2 regions of the Terribacillus jepli genome follow, and region 1 is predicted to be linked to the other one. Evidence: riboswitches for the same ligand, from Rfam matches in the RefSeq annotation. Region 1 holds a riboswitch; the other holds the start of a gene.
The links. A riboswitch is a leader RNA that binds a small molecule or an ion and turns the genes downstream of it on or off. The one in region 1 is predicted to bind FMN.
Positions count from the first base shown of each region.

Region 2: linked by a shared signal. The riboswitch ahead of ribE (riboflavin synthase) and the one ahead of AB1K91_RS02435 (hypothetical protein) in region 1 are both predicted to bind FMN.

Region 1 covers NZ_JBFEGH010000002.1:22,493-30,797, reverse strand. The annotation lists gene AB1K91_RS02455 (potassium channel family protein) at 1-480, opposite strand, end outside; gene AB1K91_RS02450 (phosphotransferase family protein) at 538-1,335, shown strand; gene AB1K91_RS02445 (thioredoxin family protein) at 1,371-1,928, opposite strand; gene AB1K91_RS02440 (M20/M25/M40 family metallo-hydrolase) at 2,040-3,098, shown strand; FMN riboswitch at 3,156-3,301, shown strand; gene AB1K91_RS02435 (hypothetical protein) at 3,274-3,501, shown strand; gene AB1K91_RS02430 (ECF transporter S component) at 3,479-4,057, shown strand; gene AB1K91_RS02425 (TraR/DksA C4-type zinc finger protein) at 4,248-4,628, opposite strand; gene AB1K91_RS02420 (PaaI family thioesterase) at 4,643-5,029, opposite strand; gene AB1K91_RS02415 (1,4-dihydroxy-2-naphthoate polyprenyltransferase) at 5,115-6,062, opposite strand; gene AB1K91_RS02410 (isochorismate synthase) at 6,276-7,631, shown strand; gene menD (2-succinyl-5-enolpyruvyl-6-hydroxy-3-cyclohexene-1-carboxylic-acid synthase) at 7,628-8,305, shown strand, end outside.
Region 2 covers NZ_JBFEGH010000019.1:894-9,198, forward strand. The annotation lists gene AB1K91_RS17195 (MFS transporter) at 1-1,146, opposite strand, end outside; gene AB1K91_RS17200 (ArsR/SmtB family transcription factor) at 1,149-1,769, opposite strand; FMN riboswitch at 1,927-2,067, shown strand; gene ribE (riboflavin synthase) at 2,373-3,020, shown strand; partial or broken gene ribB (3,4-dihydroxy-2-butanone-4-phosphate synthase) at 3,032-3,646, shown strand; gene ribH (6,7-dimethyl-8-ribityllumazine synthase) at 3,728-4,192, shown strand; gene AB1K91_RS17220 (hypothetical protein) at 4,274-4,459, shown strand; gene AB1K91_RS17225 (P-loop NTPase family protein) at 4,456-4,911, shown strand; gene AB1K91_RS17230 (PadR family transcriptional regulator) at 5,114-5,437, shown strand; gene AB1K91_RS17235 (permease prefix domain 1-containing protein) at 5,437-5,886, shown strand; gene AB1K91_RS17240 (hypothetical protein) at 5,883-6,509, shown strand; gene AB1K91_RS17245 (SDR family NAD(P)-dependent oxidoreductase) at 6,539-7,309, opposite strand; gene AB1K91_RS17250 (hypothetical protein) at 7,475-7,678, shown strand; gene AB1K91_RS17255 (glutathione peroxidase) at 7,747-8,241, opposite strand.

The DNA.
Region 1 (8,305 bases):
GTGTAATGGATGATCACGGTAGGGGAGCTGGGTCAATGTCTGATCGATCAAAACAACGGGCTGTTCCGGGTGTTTTTCGGTCAGCCGTTGCAGCAGTGTCCGTGCCCGCTCATTCCAGCCGACAATGATGATATGATTGGATCCTTTGAAATCGGTCAGCCCCTTGGAGAGATCTTGGGTGTACTTGACGGTCCCTGCCGCGATGGTAGCCAAATAAAAAGTGAACAAACCTGCACCTGAAAGGATAAGTATTATCGCAAGGATCTTGCCATGTAATGTTTCCGGGATGATATCACCGTAGCCGACAGTGGATGCTGTCACGAAAGCCCACCAAATTCCGTCAAAATAAGTGGGGAATTGCTTTGGTTCTATATAGTGCATACTGATTCCGAAAACCAGCATGACAAAAAGTACGGTTGAGAAGAGACGAATGAAAATAGGCAGCCGAAAATAGAAGCGTCGCAAAAATTGAGTGACCAACCTATCCCTCCTCTTTTTTGTTAGTATATGTATAATCACATGCTTTAAACGGAGGTGGTGGATCTGACTGCGTTAACATGGGTGGAAACATACATCAAGGAACCAATTAAAGAATTGGAAACCATTGATACGGGCTGGGATCATGAAGTGTATGTCGTGAATGGAAACTGGGTGCTGCGGATACCGAAGGAAGAAAGGCTTGTCAATCGCGCTGAACAGAAGCTTTTATCGGAATTGCAGCTCAAAGCTGATATCAGGCTGCCGGCATATCGTATTTGCAAAGCCACGAATGGTAATTTGGTAATGATTTATCGATATATTCCCGGTAGTCCGATACACAGGAATCTACCGGCGGAAGCACTGAAAGAAGCTGCGATTCAACTGGGTTCTTTTCTCACGACTCTTCATCATGTCGATGCGTCTCGGTATGAACTGCCGAAACGGGATAAGGGCTATTATGACCTGTTACTTGAAAAAGTAAGAAATTTTTATCCGGACATGCCTGCATCCATCATCCATCATACAGAGAGGTTGTTTTCGACGTTGCAGACCGAACGGATGGCTGTGGTACATGGAGACTTAAGAACAGCACATATTTTATGGGAGCAAGCGGCAGCTGAAATCGGCGTCATTGATTTCAGTGATGCACATATCGGCGACCCGGCTATTGATTTTGCAGGTATTTCTCAGGTGAGCAATGCTTTTATGGAGCAAGTACTTCTTCATTATGAAGGGGATAAAGAAGGCATTTCACTGCGGGCAGACCAATTATGCAAGTTGGGCTTGTATTATGATCTGCTGCAAAATGGAACGAGCAATGCATTATTGGAAGAGTTGGAGCGCAAGTTGCAATAGTCTAACAAAGCAAAAAACATCCATGTAGGATGTTTTTATGCTTCTTCAAGTCCTCTTTTCATACTTGCATATACCCGCTGCCAGAAATCATGGTTGTCTCGATAGGATTTTGTGATGAAGGTGAGCATCTGGTCACGTTTTTCTTCATATTCAGGGGCATCCTTATCGGGCAGGCTGCTGAACGATTCATCGATGTATACTTGCAATTCAGGAGCACGCGGACCCCACTTAGCGACTTCATCCCCATTTTGGTTGATGAAGATGATGATCGGAATGGAACGGCTCTTGCCATTCGTCAAGTATTGGTACATCAGTTCGAGATTTTCATCGCGGCGAAGGATGCGGACATCGATCGCGCCTGCCTGGGCGATATGATAAAAAATCGGCAGGTTCAGCATCGCATCCCCGCACCAGTCTTCTGTCAGCACGATGGCTCGAAGTCTTTGGGAACGGAGAGTGTTAAAGAACTCCGTATCGGCCGGAAGCTCGTAATGATCGTAAATATGCAATGTATTTTCTTTATGCGTCTGCATGGATTCCAAATAGGCATCGATATTGATTCCTTTGTCAAACCATTCATTCAATGTCGTCATATCTCTCATCCTTTCTGATGTTTAGTTTACCCGACCGTTCGGTTAAACTAAACAAATAAGCCTCTGTTTGTGCTACAGTGTTAGAAGACTTCATATAAAGGCGGAATAGATATGCAACTAGAGAATCAAAACTTTTTAATGGATCTGCTGCGGACAGCATCACCGTCCAGCTTTGAAATGGAAATACAGAAAAAGTGGATGAAGGAATACGCACCATTTGCCGATGAGATGCGCACCGATGCGTCAGGGAACGCTATTGCGGTCATCAATCCGGAGGCGAAATTCAAGGTCCTGCTTGCAGGGCATTGTGATGAGATCGCGATGGTGGTTACAGGAATCGATGAAAATGGATTCCTCCGCATCGATGAAATGGGACGATTCAATGCCAAGGCAGCGCTGGGTATGACCGTTCAAGTCTTGGGAAATGGCAAGACGATTCCTGGTGTTGTCGGCGTGAATGCGATGCATCTCGGCGGGGTGAAGGGAGATTTCGAACTGCCGGATTTGTATATTGATTGCGGTGCAAAGTCCAAGCAGGAAATCGAGCAATACGTGCAAGTGGGAGACTTGATCGTTTATCAGCGGCAGCCGTCTATATTGATGGATCGCTATTTGACTGGGCGGGGATTGGATAACCGCACTGGTTCTTTCATCGTCGGGGAACTCGTCCGCAGGCTGAAGGCAGAGAAGCTGAATGTAGGCGTATATGCAGCCAGTACCGTGAATGAAGAAACGAATATGGGCGGTGCATACTTCGCTGCGGCTGGTATCCAGCCTGACTTAGCGATTGCATGTGATGTAACGTTCGCAACCGACCACCCAGGTGTGAACCGTCGAAAAGCAGTCGACGTCAGCTTGGATGGAGGTCCTGTACTGGCCAAGGGAGCGCCGATCAACCGCAAGGCGAACCTTTTGCTGGAGCAAGCAGCAAAAGAGCTCGACATCCCGCTGCAATACGAATTGACGCCGCGCATCACCGGTACGGATGCAGATAAGATGCGCTATTCAGGAAAAGGTGTTTCGACTGCACTAGTATCCTTGCCGCTTCGCTACATGCATTCTCCGGTAGAAACAGTCAGTCTGCAGGTCATCCAGCAGGAAATCGACCTGCTGGTAAAATTCTTGACAAACCTGACAGGCGAAGAAAGCCTGAATCCATTGGACCTGTGAGCATAGGGGTTGCAAATGCATGAAAAGCAGGTATAATAAAATGACAAACTAAATCGATTCTATCTTCGGGGCAGGGTGCAATTCCCGACCGACGGTGACAGCAGCAAGCTGCTGAAGTCCGTGACCCGCAGGACGATTGTTCTGCGGCTGATCCGGTGTAAGTCCGGGACCGACAGTGAAAGTCTGGATGGGAGAAGATACGAAGCAGAAGATGGGTGCCACACGGATACCCTTGTTTCCTTACGAGGAACATCTTCTTGCTTATTTGCGTATATTCCAAGCCCCAGAGCGCTATGCTCCGGGGCTTTTTGACGTAAATGAGCTGCTTTCCCTTCATCAAGAGTTAGAATCGATAAACAAGATGAAGGAGGAGAACGATCATGCGTTCATCCAAATTGACTAAAACGATCACTTTTGCTTTACTGGGGGCAATCAGCATGGTGCTCATGCTGCTTAATTTCCCGCTTCCGATTCTTCCCTCTTACTTGAAGATAGACTTCAGTGAGATTCCGGTATTGATTGCAGCATTGCTGTTTTCACCGCTGGCAGGCGTAGCTGTCGAAGCAATCAAGAACTTATTGTATCTTATTTTCACAGGAGCCGGAGATCCGTTTGGAGTCGCAGCCAATTTCCTGGCAGGTATGCTTTTCGTCATGCCGGTTGCATACTTTTATCATAAATTCAAAGCAGGCAAAAAAACACTCATCTCCGGGTTGGTTACTGGTACAGTTGCCATGGCGGTCGGAATGAGTGTGCTGAATTATTTCATTGTCCTGCCGTTATATAGCATCTTCTTGGGCTCTCCTGTCATGAGTGACGATGCGAAATGGGTTGCAGTCACTGCTGGTATCCTTCCTTTCAACCTTGTGAAAGGTATTGTCATAGCAATTGTATTTGTACCGTTGTTTGCTAAATTGAAGCCTTGGTTCGCCAAGCGTAAACGAACAGCTGCAGCCTAAAAGCTCCCCCTCGGGAGCTTTTTTTAATGAAGTAAAACAGTCATTGCAAAGAACGACAGATCATGCTACAATAATCTAGCGATGAGCTGAATTGCATAAGTCGGTAAAGCACGTCTTTGACACGTGTGGATGTGGCCGCACGGCTTTACACGCCGCAATTAACAAAGGCACCCTGCGAGGGTGCCTTTTCTTATGCTCTTCTTTCTTCTATTTCTTCCTGTTCCTCAACGAGGAGGCGGGCAGTCGGCTCGGCTTCCAGCCGCTCCTCGGGGATAGGTTTGCCGGATTTCTCACTTAGTCCATAAGAGCCTTCTTCGATGCGATCAAGTGCATCCTCAATATCGCGCAAGCGTTCACGGGCAGATTCCTTAAGCGTTTGCGCTGTTTCACGATCATGCATTTCCGTACCGAGATCACCGGGGTGATTGACGATGGTGGACATTTCACCGATTGAGTCATTCGGAAATTCTTTTGCACTGTTATAGCTATCGTTCCCTTTGATTTGTTCTTCTGCTTCTTCTTTCATCGCAAGTAATTGTCTGCGGAAAGAATCCAATTTATCTTTATCCATTTCATCCATCTCCTTTATTGCTGTTTCGTTTTCACAGCCAGCGTACAGCGGGCGATAGAGAGCAGGTTATTGTTCTCATCCGAAATATTGATTTGCCATACCATCGTCGATTTCCCGATATGGATCGGCGAAGCGATAGCTGTCACGATTCCGGATCGGACACTGCGAATGTGGTTCGCATTGATTTCCAGACCAAACACAGCCTGGGTTGATGGATCTGCATGCAGATTGCCGCCGATGCTTGCTGCTGTTTCAGCCAACGCAACACTGGCACCGCCGTGCAAAAAACCCATTGGCTGCCGGTTATGCGGTCCTACCGTCATCTTCATCACAACTTGCTCCTTACTTGCTTCAACCACCTGCATTTGCAGCTGCTCCATTAATGTGTTTGAGAAGTCCATAAAATTTTACCCGCTTTCTGTATGTATTGTATTCCCGCACAAGCATGCATTAAACCTAAATAAAAAGCGGGCATGCTGCCCGCTTTTAGAATGAGAATGGTACGAACTGCTGGATCAATAAAGCGATCACTAGCAAAAGTCCATAAATCGTATTTGTTTGTCCTGTGGCCTTCATGGCAGGCATCATCTCAAGCGGTTTGGTCTTGCCGAGAAAGCCTCGGTATGCATCCCGAGCTTTCTTGATGCTCAAGAATGTAATCACAGCCCAAATTGGGAGCAATCCTACAGCGATTAATACCGCAGTGATCACATAGCTGATGATGAACCAGATACCAAGGAACGTAACGCCTTTTTTTCGGCCGAGTAAGATGGCGACAGTCCGTCTGCCATTAGCTTTATCTCCGTCATGGTCACGCAAATTATTGGCAAAGTTGATGCAGGCAATAAAGATGGTGACGGGGATACTGATCAATACGACATTGCCGGTAAGCGTATCCGTCTGGATATAATACGTAATACAGATGATGATGGCACCCATGAAAACGCCAGACGTCAATTCACCGAATGGTGTATACGAAATCGGATAAGGACCACCTGTATACAAATAACCGCAAAGCATACATGCCAGTCCGATCAATGCGATATACCAGCTAGACTCCATACAGATATAAACACCTAACAGCATGCTGATGAAATAGAATGTCAAAGCAAGTGCCAGAACAGTTTTCGGCTTGATTCCATCACGTACAATCGTTCCGCCGATTCCGACAGACTGTTCATTATCAAGACCGCGAACAAAGTCGTAATACTCATTGAACATGTTCGTCGCACACTGTATCAAGATACATGCAAGCAGCATGGCCCCAAAAAGCAGCCAGTTGATCTTGCCATCCAGCGCAGCGAGCATCGTTCCGATAAAGACGGGAACGAAAGAAGCAGTCAATGTATGGGGGCGCATAAGACGCCACCAGATTTGGAAGCCTTCGCGCTCATTAAGTGCTTGTCGCACATTATCGTTTCCGATAGATTGCATAATACTTTCTCTCCTTAAAAATGCAGGGCATTATATCATATTAATTTTAGGGAAACAAAGATAGCATGTCAATGTTATTTACTTACTTAAGATAAGTTAATAAGTGCTCCTCCTTGTTAATCGGCGAAAAAGGGAATAGAATAGGGAAGGACATCCAAAAATGAACGTAAACGTACTTTAATTGTCCTTGCAGTAATGTGGAGGTCGGAAAACATGATTCAACAATATAAGACAGATTTCGAGTCTTTTCTTCGTGAAGCTGCCGAGAATCGACAGCAGAAAATACTGGTCAGCTGGACTGAGAAAGTCGGAGCGATAGATCCTCTCCGATTCTTTGCCAATGGTGCTTCTTTGGAAGGGCATCGTAATTTCTGGTACAGCCAAAAGGATGACTTTTGCTTGGTTGGTGCCGGACCAACAGTGATGGATATGCGTAAAGCCGATGAATGGGAGCATGCTATAGAAAGTGCAGTTGTTCACAATCTTTCGGCAGAAGCAGGAACGGGCCCAGTCGCTTTCAGTGGAATGAACTTTCAAAAAGAGCGGGAACGCTACCTGTGGCAAGAGTTCCCGGACACACAATATCGCATACCTGCTTTTACTTTGACCAAAACGAAGGCAGATTATTATCTAACGATCAATCAGTTAGTCGATGGCTCAAATATCGAGAGCCAAATAACAGCCGTCCTTGGACAGCTGGAACAGTTATTCGCTGAAGATACTATTCCAGCTGTCCGCAAAGAGCTCATCAGCAAGGAGGAGCTTGAATCAGAAGCTTGGAAGCGGTTAGTAAAAGAAGCAACGGACACAATAAAATCGACTGAACTGGATAAAGTCGTGCTGGCACGTGGGATGAAATTGGAATTCAAAGCGAAAATCCACGTGTCAAATGTGCTTGGTAATTTACTGGATACACAAAAGGACAGTTTCATTTTCGCAGTGGAAAATGGCTCAGCTTGCTTCCTCGGAGCTACGCCTGAACGTCTTGTACGTGTACAGTCCGGCATATTGCATACAAGCTGTGTTGCAGGCACTGCACCACGAGGCAGAAATGAGGCCGAAGATCAATCGATTGGAGAGGCGTTGCTGCACGATAGTAAGAACCGCGAAGAACATCAATACGTCGTGAAGATGATTTCTGGTGTGATACGTAAATATGCCAAGGACCTGCGCTTGCCTGGCGGGCCGCAGTTATTGAAGCTCCGTCAGCTCCAGCATTTGCACACGCCTGTTTCCGCTAAGCTCCTCCCAGGGGCATCGTTACAGCAAATCGTCCAGGAACTGCATCCCACACCTGCTTTAGGAGGTCTTCCTAAGCAGGAAGCACTGGATTTCATCGAAGTAAAAGAACCGCTAGAGCGTGGCTGGTACGGTGCGCCGGTAGGCTGGATGGACAGCTATCGTAATGGAGATACTGCCGTTGCCATACGATCCGGCTTGCTGAATGAGAAACAGGCTGTTTTATTTGCAGGCTGCGGTGTCGTGAAGGATTCGGATCCGGATATGGAATTCGAGGAGACGGCGATTAAATTCCGTCCGATGCTGGAAGCTTTGGAGGTGTCAAAATGAGCCATATTGAAACATTGTCCAAATATGTAGGGCACTTCGTGGACGCCCTTTGGCGCAGTGGTGTGGAGCAGGTCGTCATTTCACCGGGATCTCGTTCCACTCCGCTTGCCCTTTTGATGACGGAGCATCCGCATATGAAGCATTGGGTGAATTTGGATGAGCGTTCCGCTGCGTTTTACGCGCTTGGTCTGGCGAAGGAAAGTCAAAAGCCAGTGGCGCTCGTCTGTACATCTGGAACTGCAGCAGCCAACTACATGCCTGCGGTCGTTGAGGCGTTTTATAGTCGTATTCCTTTGATTTTATTGACGGCTGATCGCCCGCATGAATTACGTGATGTAGGTGCACCACAGGCAATCAATCAGATTCAAATGTACGGCGGCTTCGTCAAATGGTTCCATGAGATGATGCTGCCGGAAGCGAATCCGTCAGCACTTCGATATGTACAGCAGCAAGCGGGCAGAGCGATGCAGCAGGCGTTGGAAGGAAATCCAGGACCGGTGCATCTCAATTTTCCGTTCCGCGAGCCGCTTACGCCTGATTTTACCATTGAAAACATATGGTCCTCAGGAGAATCCGCTGCTAAGCCGCCGTTGTATGGCACAACTCGATTGCATGAAAACGATATACAGCGTCTTGTCGAAATACTCGAGACTGGTAAGAGGGGCTTGATTGTC
Region 2 (8,305 bases), on a different contig from region 1:
GACACCAGCAGCGCAAAAGACCCAATTTACAGGGACAAGTGTGGCTGCGTAACCGCCGGTCAATGATCCGATTGGCGTTGCAATTGTGCTGAAGCTCGCGGTTGCGCTTGTTACCCTGCCGATCAAGGAAACAGGTAGTAAGGTCTGTAACATCGTTGCGAACGTAACATTGAAACAGCCGACAGGGACCCAAGCTAGTCCGAAAAGGATTACACTCAGCCAAGTCCATGGCACGAAGGCAGCCGCTCCCCATATTGCAGAGGCTAACAACATGGTGAAAATTGTCGCTTTACCGATGGGGAGCTTGCTAAAGGAAGCTGCTAATAGTGCTCCTATCAAGGCTCCGCAAGACATTGCTGCCAAATACAAACCGTATACAGCAGCTCCTTGACGCTCGTCTGCGAAAGCTGGCATCACAGCCATAGCTCCACCGATTGCGAGGTTACATAATACTGCCCCAAACAGTGCAGCAGCCAAAATGGTTGTGAATAGAATCTTGAGTCCCTCTTTCAATTCAATGAAGTAAGAATTTAGAGCTGTACGAGCAGTACCAGATGTTTCGGACTGTACTTTTTGTTGCGGAATTCTAAGGAAGCTGAATAAAAGGAAAGCAATACAGAAGGTGAAAGAGTCGATGATGAATAATAATGTCGCTCCAAAGACAGCAATCATCACGCCTGCAATGGCGTTAAAGATCAGATCGACGCCTTGGTAAGCAAAGGAGAATAATGCATTGCCAACAGGCAGTTCTTCTTTTTTCAGAACGAGCGGCAATGCCTTGGTTTCTGTCGGATAGGCGAATGCATTGATAGAAGTCAAAATCGGCATGATGATGAGTACCAGCGTGACAGACAGAAAGTCCAGCCAAGCCGCAAGCGGAATGAGCAGGATAAGCACGGCTTGGAGTGCCTGGGTCCATAACAGCGTGGCGCGTATCGGCCAGCGGTCAACAAGCGGACCGATCAGGAACTGCAAAATATTCGGGATTTGTGTCAGAGCTCCGGCTAGCCCCGAATAAAATGCGCTGCCGCTCAGATCATAAATGAGCCACATAGCGGCGATGAAATAAATGCTGTCTCCAATATTGGTGACAATGCGCCCCGAGAAAAGCAAGCCATAATTTCGCTGTTTTAAAATAGCAAACATCCTCAATCCTCCCCTTCCAGTTCAATTTGATCAAACGATGGTGTATCGATTTCAAAACCGAAGGCAGAAAAATGATAAAGCTTGCCATTCGGGTCATCCTCAGCCGCTTCACTTTTTTCACGCAGCGTCTGCATCAAGCCGAATAGACCTTGGATGAACTCCTTAAAATCGGCTTCTGTTGCACTGATTTCCCATATACTGCCGATTGCGTCCCAATCTTGTGGATCAGTGGAGCCAGCTGCTTTGGCAAAGGATGATTCTGGTGCGGTGAGTATGGATGACCTCGTCTTATTTGCCATTTGCACATAAAGCTGTCTGGTCGATTCGCTGAGTTCTTCTGCATAGGGAAGTAAATTTTCCGATGGAAAGAAACCTCTTGCCGCAGCCCGATAGAATTTCTGTACAATACCATTCTTTTCTTCGGTGCGAACCACCTCGATCAATCCGTTTTTCTCCAACTCTTTCAAATGATAATGGATCTTTGGTCTGCTTGTTTCCAATAGTACAGCAAGCTGCTGGCCGGTATAAGATACTTCAACCAGCTTCATCATCATCTCGGCGCGAAGCGGATCACTAATTGCTTTGAGCTGCTCAAGGGTCGTCAATGCCATTGCCTGTTTCATTTTGAATTCTCCTCTCAGTAAATTTATTTTGAACGGTCAACTTTATTTTACTGCTTTAGTTTAGCTATGGTTCCACATATTGTCAACTTAATTTTCAGACTTTTTGCCTGCTGTACAAAGACATAAAAAATATGTTAAAGTAAAAGCAATCGAATAGGTTTTCTCTTGGGGCAGGGTGAAATTCCCGACCGGCGGTGATAGGCAGCGCAGCTGTCTTCAGTCCGTGACCCGTTTTTACAACGGTGGATTTGGTGAGATTCCAAAGCCGACAGTATAGTCTGGATGGGAAAGAGAAAACGGCGTACGATCCACACGCCAACAAAAGCTTTTTGTCTATTGACAATAGCTTGTTTCGCTATACTTTTGAATTCCTGAGCCCCAGAATTTTTTATTCTGGGGTTTTTTATGTAAAGGATAGTGTTTAAAGGGACAAGATCAAACTTGCATCTCTTTTTTCGTCATCCAAAAAAAATAGTATGAGATGTTCCATATTAAGTGCCATCTCCATACCCCCGATCAGCCGTTACATTGCCCCGAGACGGTAAAATTCCCATTCGTAGTAATTCTAGTCTGAAGAAGATCAAAAGGATAGGAGGAGGTAATGTGTTTACTGGAATCATCCAGGAAGTAGGAAGCATGATTGCTGTGGATCACCAGGAAAACGCGATGCAGCTTACCATTGCCAGTGAGAAACTGACAAAAGATATGCATATAGGAGACAGTATTGCTGTTAATGGCGTTTGTCTCACAGTTACAAGCTTCACATCGCATGCCTTCCAGGTTGATGTGATGCCTGAGACGTTTCGTGATAGTTCTTTATCGAATTTGCGAAGCGCCGATGAAGTGAATTTGGAACCAGCACTTCAGCCAAGTGGCAGACTGGGCGGTCATTTCGTAAGTGGTCACGTGGATACGACTGGCACTATTTTATCCATCCGGGATGAGTCGAATGCTCGTTATATTGATATTGGCGTCTCAGCAGGTCTGCAGTATTTGATGAAAAAAGGGTCGATCTCTGTTGATGGTGTGTCATTGACTGTGTTTGAAGTCCAAGATGATCTGTTTACCATTTCGCTTATTCCAGAGACCAAGAAAGCGACGATCTTAGGGGATAAGAAGGCTGGCGATATAGTGAATCTTGAATTTGACCAGTTAGCCAAATACATGGAACGGCTTATGGAATACAAAAAAAGCCCGCAGCCTGCTGGTATCACGACAGAAACATTAGCACAGCATGGATTCATGGATTAGGAGGGAAATGAATGAAAACGACGATAGCCCATGCAATAGAGTACTTGAAAAGCGGCAAAGCCATCATTGTCACCGACGATGAGGAAAGGGAGAATGAAGGGGATTTACTTGCCTTGGCAGCATTTGCAAGTCCTGAAACAGTCAATTTCATGGCTTCTGTCGGAAAAGGTCTGATATGTGCGCCTATTTCCCGGGAAATTGCCGAAAGATTGGATTTGCCCCCGATGGTGGATACGAATACTGACCCACACGGAACGGCATTTACTGTCAGTATCGATCACATCGATTCTACTACTGGCATCAGTGCATTCGAGCGTGCCCATACAATTGGGAAATTGGCTGATAAGGCTAGTGTACCGACTGATTTCCAGCGCCCTGGGCATATCTTTCCACTAATCGCCAAACCGAATGGTGTGCTGGAACGGCCAGGGCATACCGAAGCTGCAGTTGACTTGGCTGCATTGGCAGGGACGGCAGAAGCTGGCTATATATGTGAAATCATGAATGATGATGGCACGATGGCCCGCATGCCGGAACTTGAGCAATTAGCTGAATCACACCAGCTGCCGATTATCACGATAGCCGATTTAATCGCTTATCGACAGCTGCATGAAAGCAAGGTAAAGAGTTGAATCGAGTCAACTTCAACGATTGAAAAATAAATCTACAAAATGGCTTATAATGCCTGTATATAAAGGAGTATTCATATGGTTAACGTACTGGAAGGAAATGTAGTAGGAACAGATTTGAAAATAGGTATCGTTGTAGGAAGATTCAATGAGTTCATCACGAGCAAGCTATTGAGCGGTGCCATTGATACGCTGAAGCGTCATGGCGTCGATGAAACCAAAGTCGATGTGGCATGGGTGCCTGGTGCATTTGAAATCCCTCTTGCAGCCAATAAACTTGCCCAGAGTGGAAAATATGATGCTGTCATCACATTGGGAACTGTGATCAAAGGCTCCACACCGCATTTCGATTATGTCAGCAATGAAGTCGCTAAAGGTGTCGCGAGTGCGGCTGATAAAGCTGGAATTCCGATTATCTTCGGTGTGTTGACAACCAATACGATTGAGCAAGCAATCGAGCGTGCAGGTACGAAAGCAGGCAATAAAGGCGCAGAAGCAGCTGTTTCTGCGATTGAGATGGCTAATTTGCTAAGACAAATCTAACCTAAGCGAGAAGCAGGGGATATCCTCTGCTTCTTTTTCATATTCAGAAAATAATGTATATTTTTAGTGGGAGGTGCTTGTGTGAGAATACAATGTGAATCATCGGGAGTTGTAACGAAACCAACATTAATAATGATCCACGGTCTGGGTTGGAAGGAAGTTCAAGTAGCGCTATATGAAAATACGGACCATCTCACCATGCTTGATAAGCCAGGCAGATTTATCGCTGATGTAAAACAGTGCATTCGTGGGAAAGTTGTGGAATGAGTGAGAAATTTCGGCCGCAGAAAATACATATCATCGGTTCTGTCGGCAGCGGCAAAACAACGCTTGCCAAGGAGTTGTCAGCATTGACAAGCGCAGTCCACTACGAGTTGGATAACATTGTTTGGGAGCGCTCTTCGATTGGAGACAGACGCCGTACAGACAAGGAAAAGAAGGATATCCTGAACGAAATCATCGGATCTGCTGCTTGGATCATCGAGGGAGTCCATACAGATGCTTGGATGGAAGGCAGCCTGCAACAAGCGGATGTAATCATTTTGCTGGATCCTGGTTATAAGGTAAGGAACCTGCGGATCATCAAACGATATCTGCGACAGATATCAGGTTTGGAATCAGCCAATATAAGCCGTCTTTCCGTATCTTTCTCAATATGTTCAAATGGAACCGTTATTTTGAACATACGACTAGGCCTTATATCTTTGACAGGTATCTAAACTATGGTCATAAAGTGATTGTTGCTGAAAATAAAGCAGATGTGATCGAGTATTTGCATTTTGCTAAAAGCCATTCTGAAACAGGTTAATAGCCTGTTTTTTTGTTTTTGGGAAAAAGATGCAAAAATTACTTTGACACGCAGAGTAATATCGATTATGATTACTTTATCAGATAGAGTAATTTAGAAAGAAGGGGTGCCATATTCGGAGTGATACGATTCGAGGGCATCTGGATTCCATCATCCTTCGTCTGCTGATGGACGGGGATAAGTATGGCTACCAGATTTCGAAAGATATAGCAGCATGGACGCACGATGTATTCCAAATCAAAGAAGCGACGCTTTATGCTGTTTTCCAGCGGCTGGAGCGCCGGGAACTGATAGAGTCCTACCAAGGTGAAAAATCGCATGGAGGCAAGCGTAAATATTATACAATCACGATACTTGGGAAGGCATATTTGCATGAGGCAGCGAAAGAATGGAAAGAAGCAAAACAATTAATCGATGTATTTATGGAGGGTGTTTGATGCAAAAGATCAGAACGTATGTTGAAGAACAATTTGCCGATTTGCCAGAGACCGAAAAGGTAATGACGTTAAAGGATGAGATAAAAGACTCGATGGAAGAGAAGGCAGCGGATTTCATGCGCGACGGAAAAATGGAAGAGGATGCAGTCAACAAGGCAATCGTTGATTTCGGTAATTTAGCCGAAATTAAGAAGGAATTCCTGCTCCAGCATGCCTCGCCGGAAACATCGAATAAAAAGAAGAAGCAAAAAGAAGATATGAGCACATTGAATCTCGGTTTTTCCATATGCGGCAGTGCCTTGATCATAGCATTGCTCGTCTTTGTGAATGTGTATTATACACCGAGCGAAATCTGGTTTGTCTATCCGACTTTCGCAATCCTTTGGTGGCCGGTGAGTATGACTTTCGTTTGGTTGAAAGCTAAAAAAAGAAAGGTGATGCAGCGATGAAGCCATGGAGATTGTTCGTAGCATTCATGTTGGTTAGCATGGGGGCCTTTACTGTTTATATCAACATGATGACGACACCGCAGGAGATTTGGTATACGTATAGTTTAGGTGCTGCAATCATCATCGCCTTACAGATTCTTCTGCCAAAACAATTAACATTTGTGACATGGGTGTCGGCTATCATTGTCGGTGCGGTAATTGTAAGAGAAAATTTCCTGGATTCACCGTCGATTCCTTGGTATTTGTACACTATCGGTGGTTTGGTTTTATGGGCGGTCGCAGTCACGTTTCGGAAGCATTTAGCGAATCTAGGCTTAGCATTCATCGTCAGCTTTGCCGTCTGCCTATACTATTTCAGTCTGCATTCGTATTTCGGTCATGAAAATCCTTGGTACGGCTTCATTATTTTTGCAATGAGCTGGTGGCCATTATCCATCATAGGTAATCGCATATCCAGTTTATTCTTTTCCGTATTGGGATTCGGATCACTCAGTGTGTTCTTCCTGTTTGTGAATATTGCCTATTCGCCTTCGGTCATCTGGGCGATCTATCCTATTTTTGCAGCAGCATGGTGGCCATTGGCAGCTTACTTTTATAGCTATCGCCGTCATCTCAGCAGATAAAAAGACACCCTGCCCGGGTGTCTTTTCGCTTATCTCATATACATATTTTTGGCAATTTTACTCAGCAGGCTGCTCGGCAGTAGCTTCATGAGCAGTACGGCTGCATGGATGTTCGCTGACGGGAATACAACTCGTTTTCCTTTTATGAATCCTAGGAAACCTTGACGGGCCACATCTTCTGGTGCATCACGGAACGAAGACATGATTTTGTCATTCCCGGCACGCTTGAAGAATTCGGTCTGCGTAGGGCCGGGGCAAAGTGCCGTCACCGTTACGCCGTCCCCGGCCAATTCCTCTGCAAGGGCTTCTGAATAGCGCTGGACGAATGCTTTGGATGCGTGATATGCCGCCATATATGGACCGGGCAGGAAGGCGGCCATGCTGGAAATATTCAAAATCCCATTCGGTACATTCCGGTATGGGGAGTGCATGATATCATCGATGAACAGACGAGTCAGGTTTGCCAATGAAACCATGTTCAGATGCAGCAGCTTTTGCTGTGTCTCAAAGCTTGTATCCTCGAACTTACCGCTAAGTCCGAAGCCGGCATTGTTCACAAGCACCTCGACGGTTTTTCCTTCATCACGAATCTTTTGATATAGTTCATATGCGCTGTTAGGTACGGACAAATCATGAGGAATGACAGTCACATTCGAATCTTGCAGTTCTGTTTGCAGCGATAGGAGTTTGTCCTTGGAACGTGCTACGATGATGAGATCATAGCCTGCTTTGGCAAACCATTTGGCTATATGGTAGCCTATTCCGCTGGAGGCTCCTGTAATTAGCGCGGTTGGTTTCATTGTGCTTCACCTCATTAGACAATCTTTATAAGCATGTACCCTGTTGCCGGGCGGTAGAAACGCTATCTTCTATTAGTATACCCTTTGCTTGGTCCTGTTACAAAGCAACAGGAATGTTTTTCTTTATGAAAGAAAGGGAAAGGGCTTACAAAGGAGGGGAAAGAGATGGTGCAAAAAAACGGTGCCAAAGGCGACAAGGATAAGCACGGGTTTTCCAAGGCCGAAAGTGAAAATCGGGAAAAACAACTGGAGAATAAACAGGATATGGTGGTGGATGATATACCTGTGGATGAAGTGGAGCGGGATTTGCAGGATGATCGGCATAAGCATCGGACAAAGCAGGCATCCAATTCGGATACGGAAGAATGAACCCCTGCATCAAACTGGATGCGGGGCTTTTTTTGCAAATAAGGAAAAGCAGATGTATCATTTGGACATCACCTGCTTGTTTGAGCTACGTTGAGCTGTTTTTCAATTGCCGGCTTCATGTCCAACGGGCTAGTTTTGGGAGCGAAGCGCTCGACAACATTGCCCTTGGCATCGACGAGAAACTTTGTAAAATTCCATTTGATGCTTTTGGTGAATAGTCCGCCGGCTTGACTGGTTAGATGTTTATAAAGCGGGTGGGCGTCAGGTCCATTTACTTTCACTTTCTCGAACATCGGGAAGCTGACACCGTAATTGCGCTGACAAACAGCTGCTATTTCTTCACTGCTTCCTGGCTCTTGATTCATGAATTGATTGCTCGGAAAACCAAGGATGACCAGGCCTTTCTCTTGGTATTCCTTATATAACTCTTGAAGCTGTTCCAATTGTGGAGCAAAACCACATTTACTGGCTGTATTCACAATGACGAGCACTTTGCCTGCGTAATCCTTGAGACTGACTTCTTTACCCTCTAAAGTAACGGCTGAATAGTCGTATATTGTCATATCGTTTTCCTCCTCTGCAATTTCAATGTAGCATAAACCGTAAAGTAGCGATAACAATCCGAAT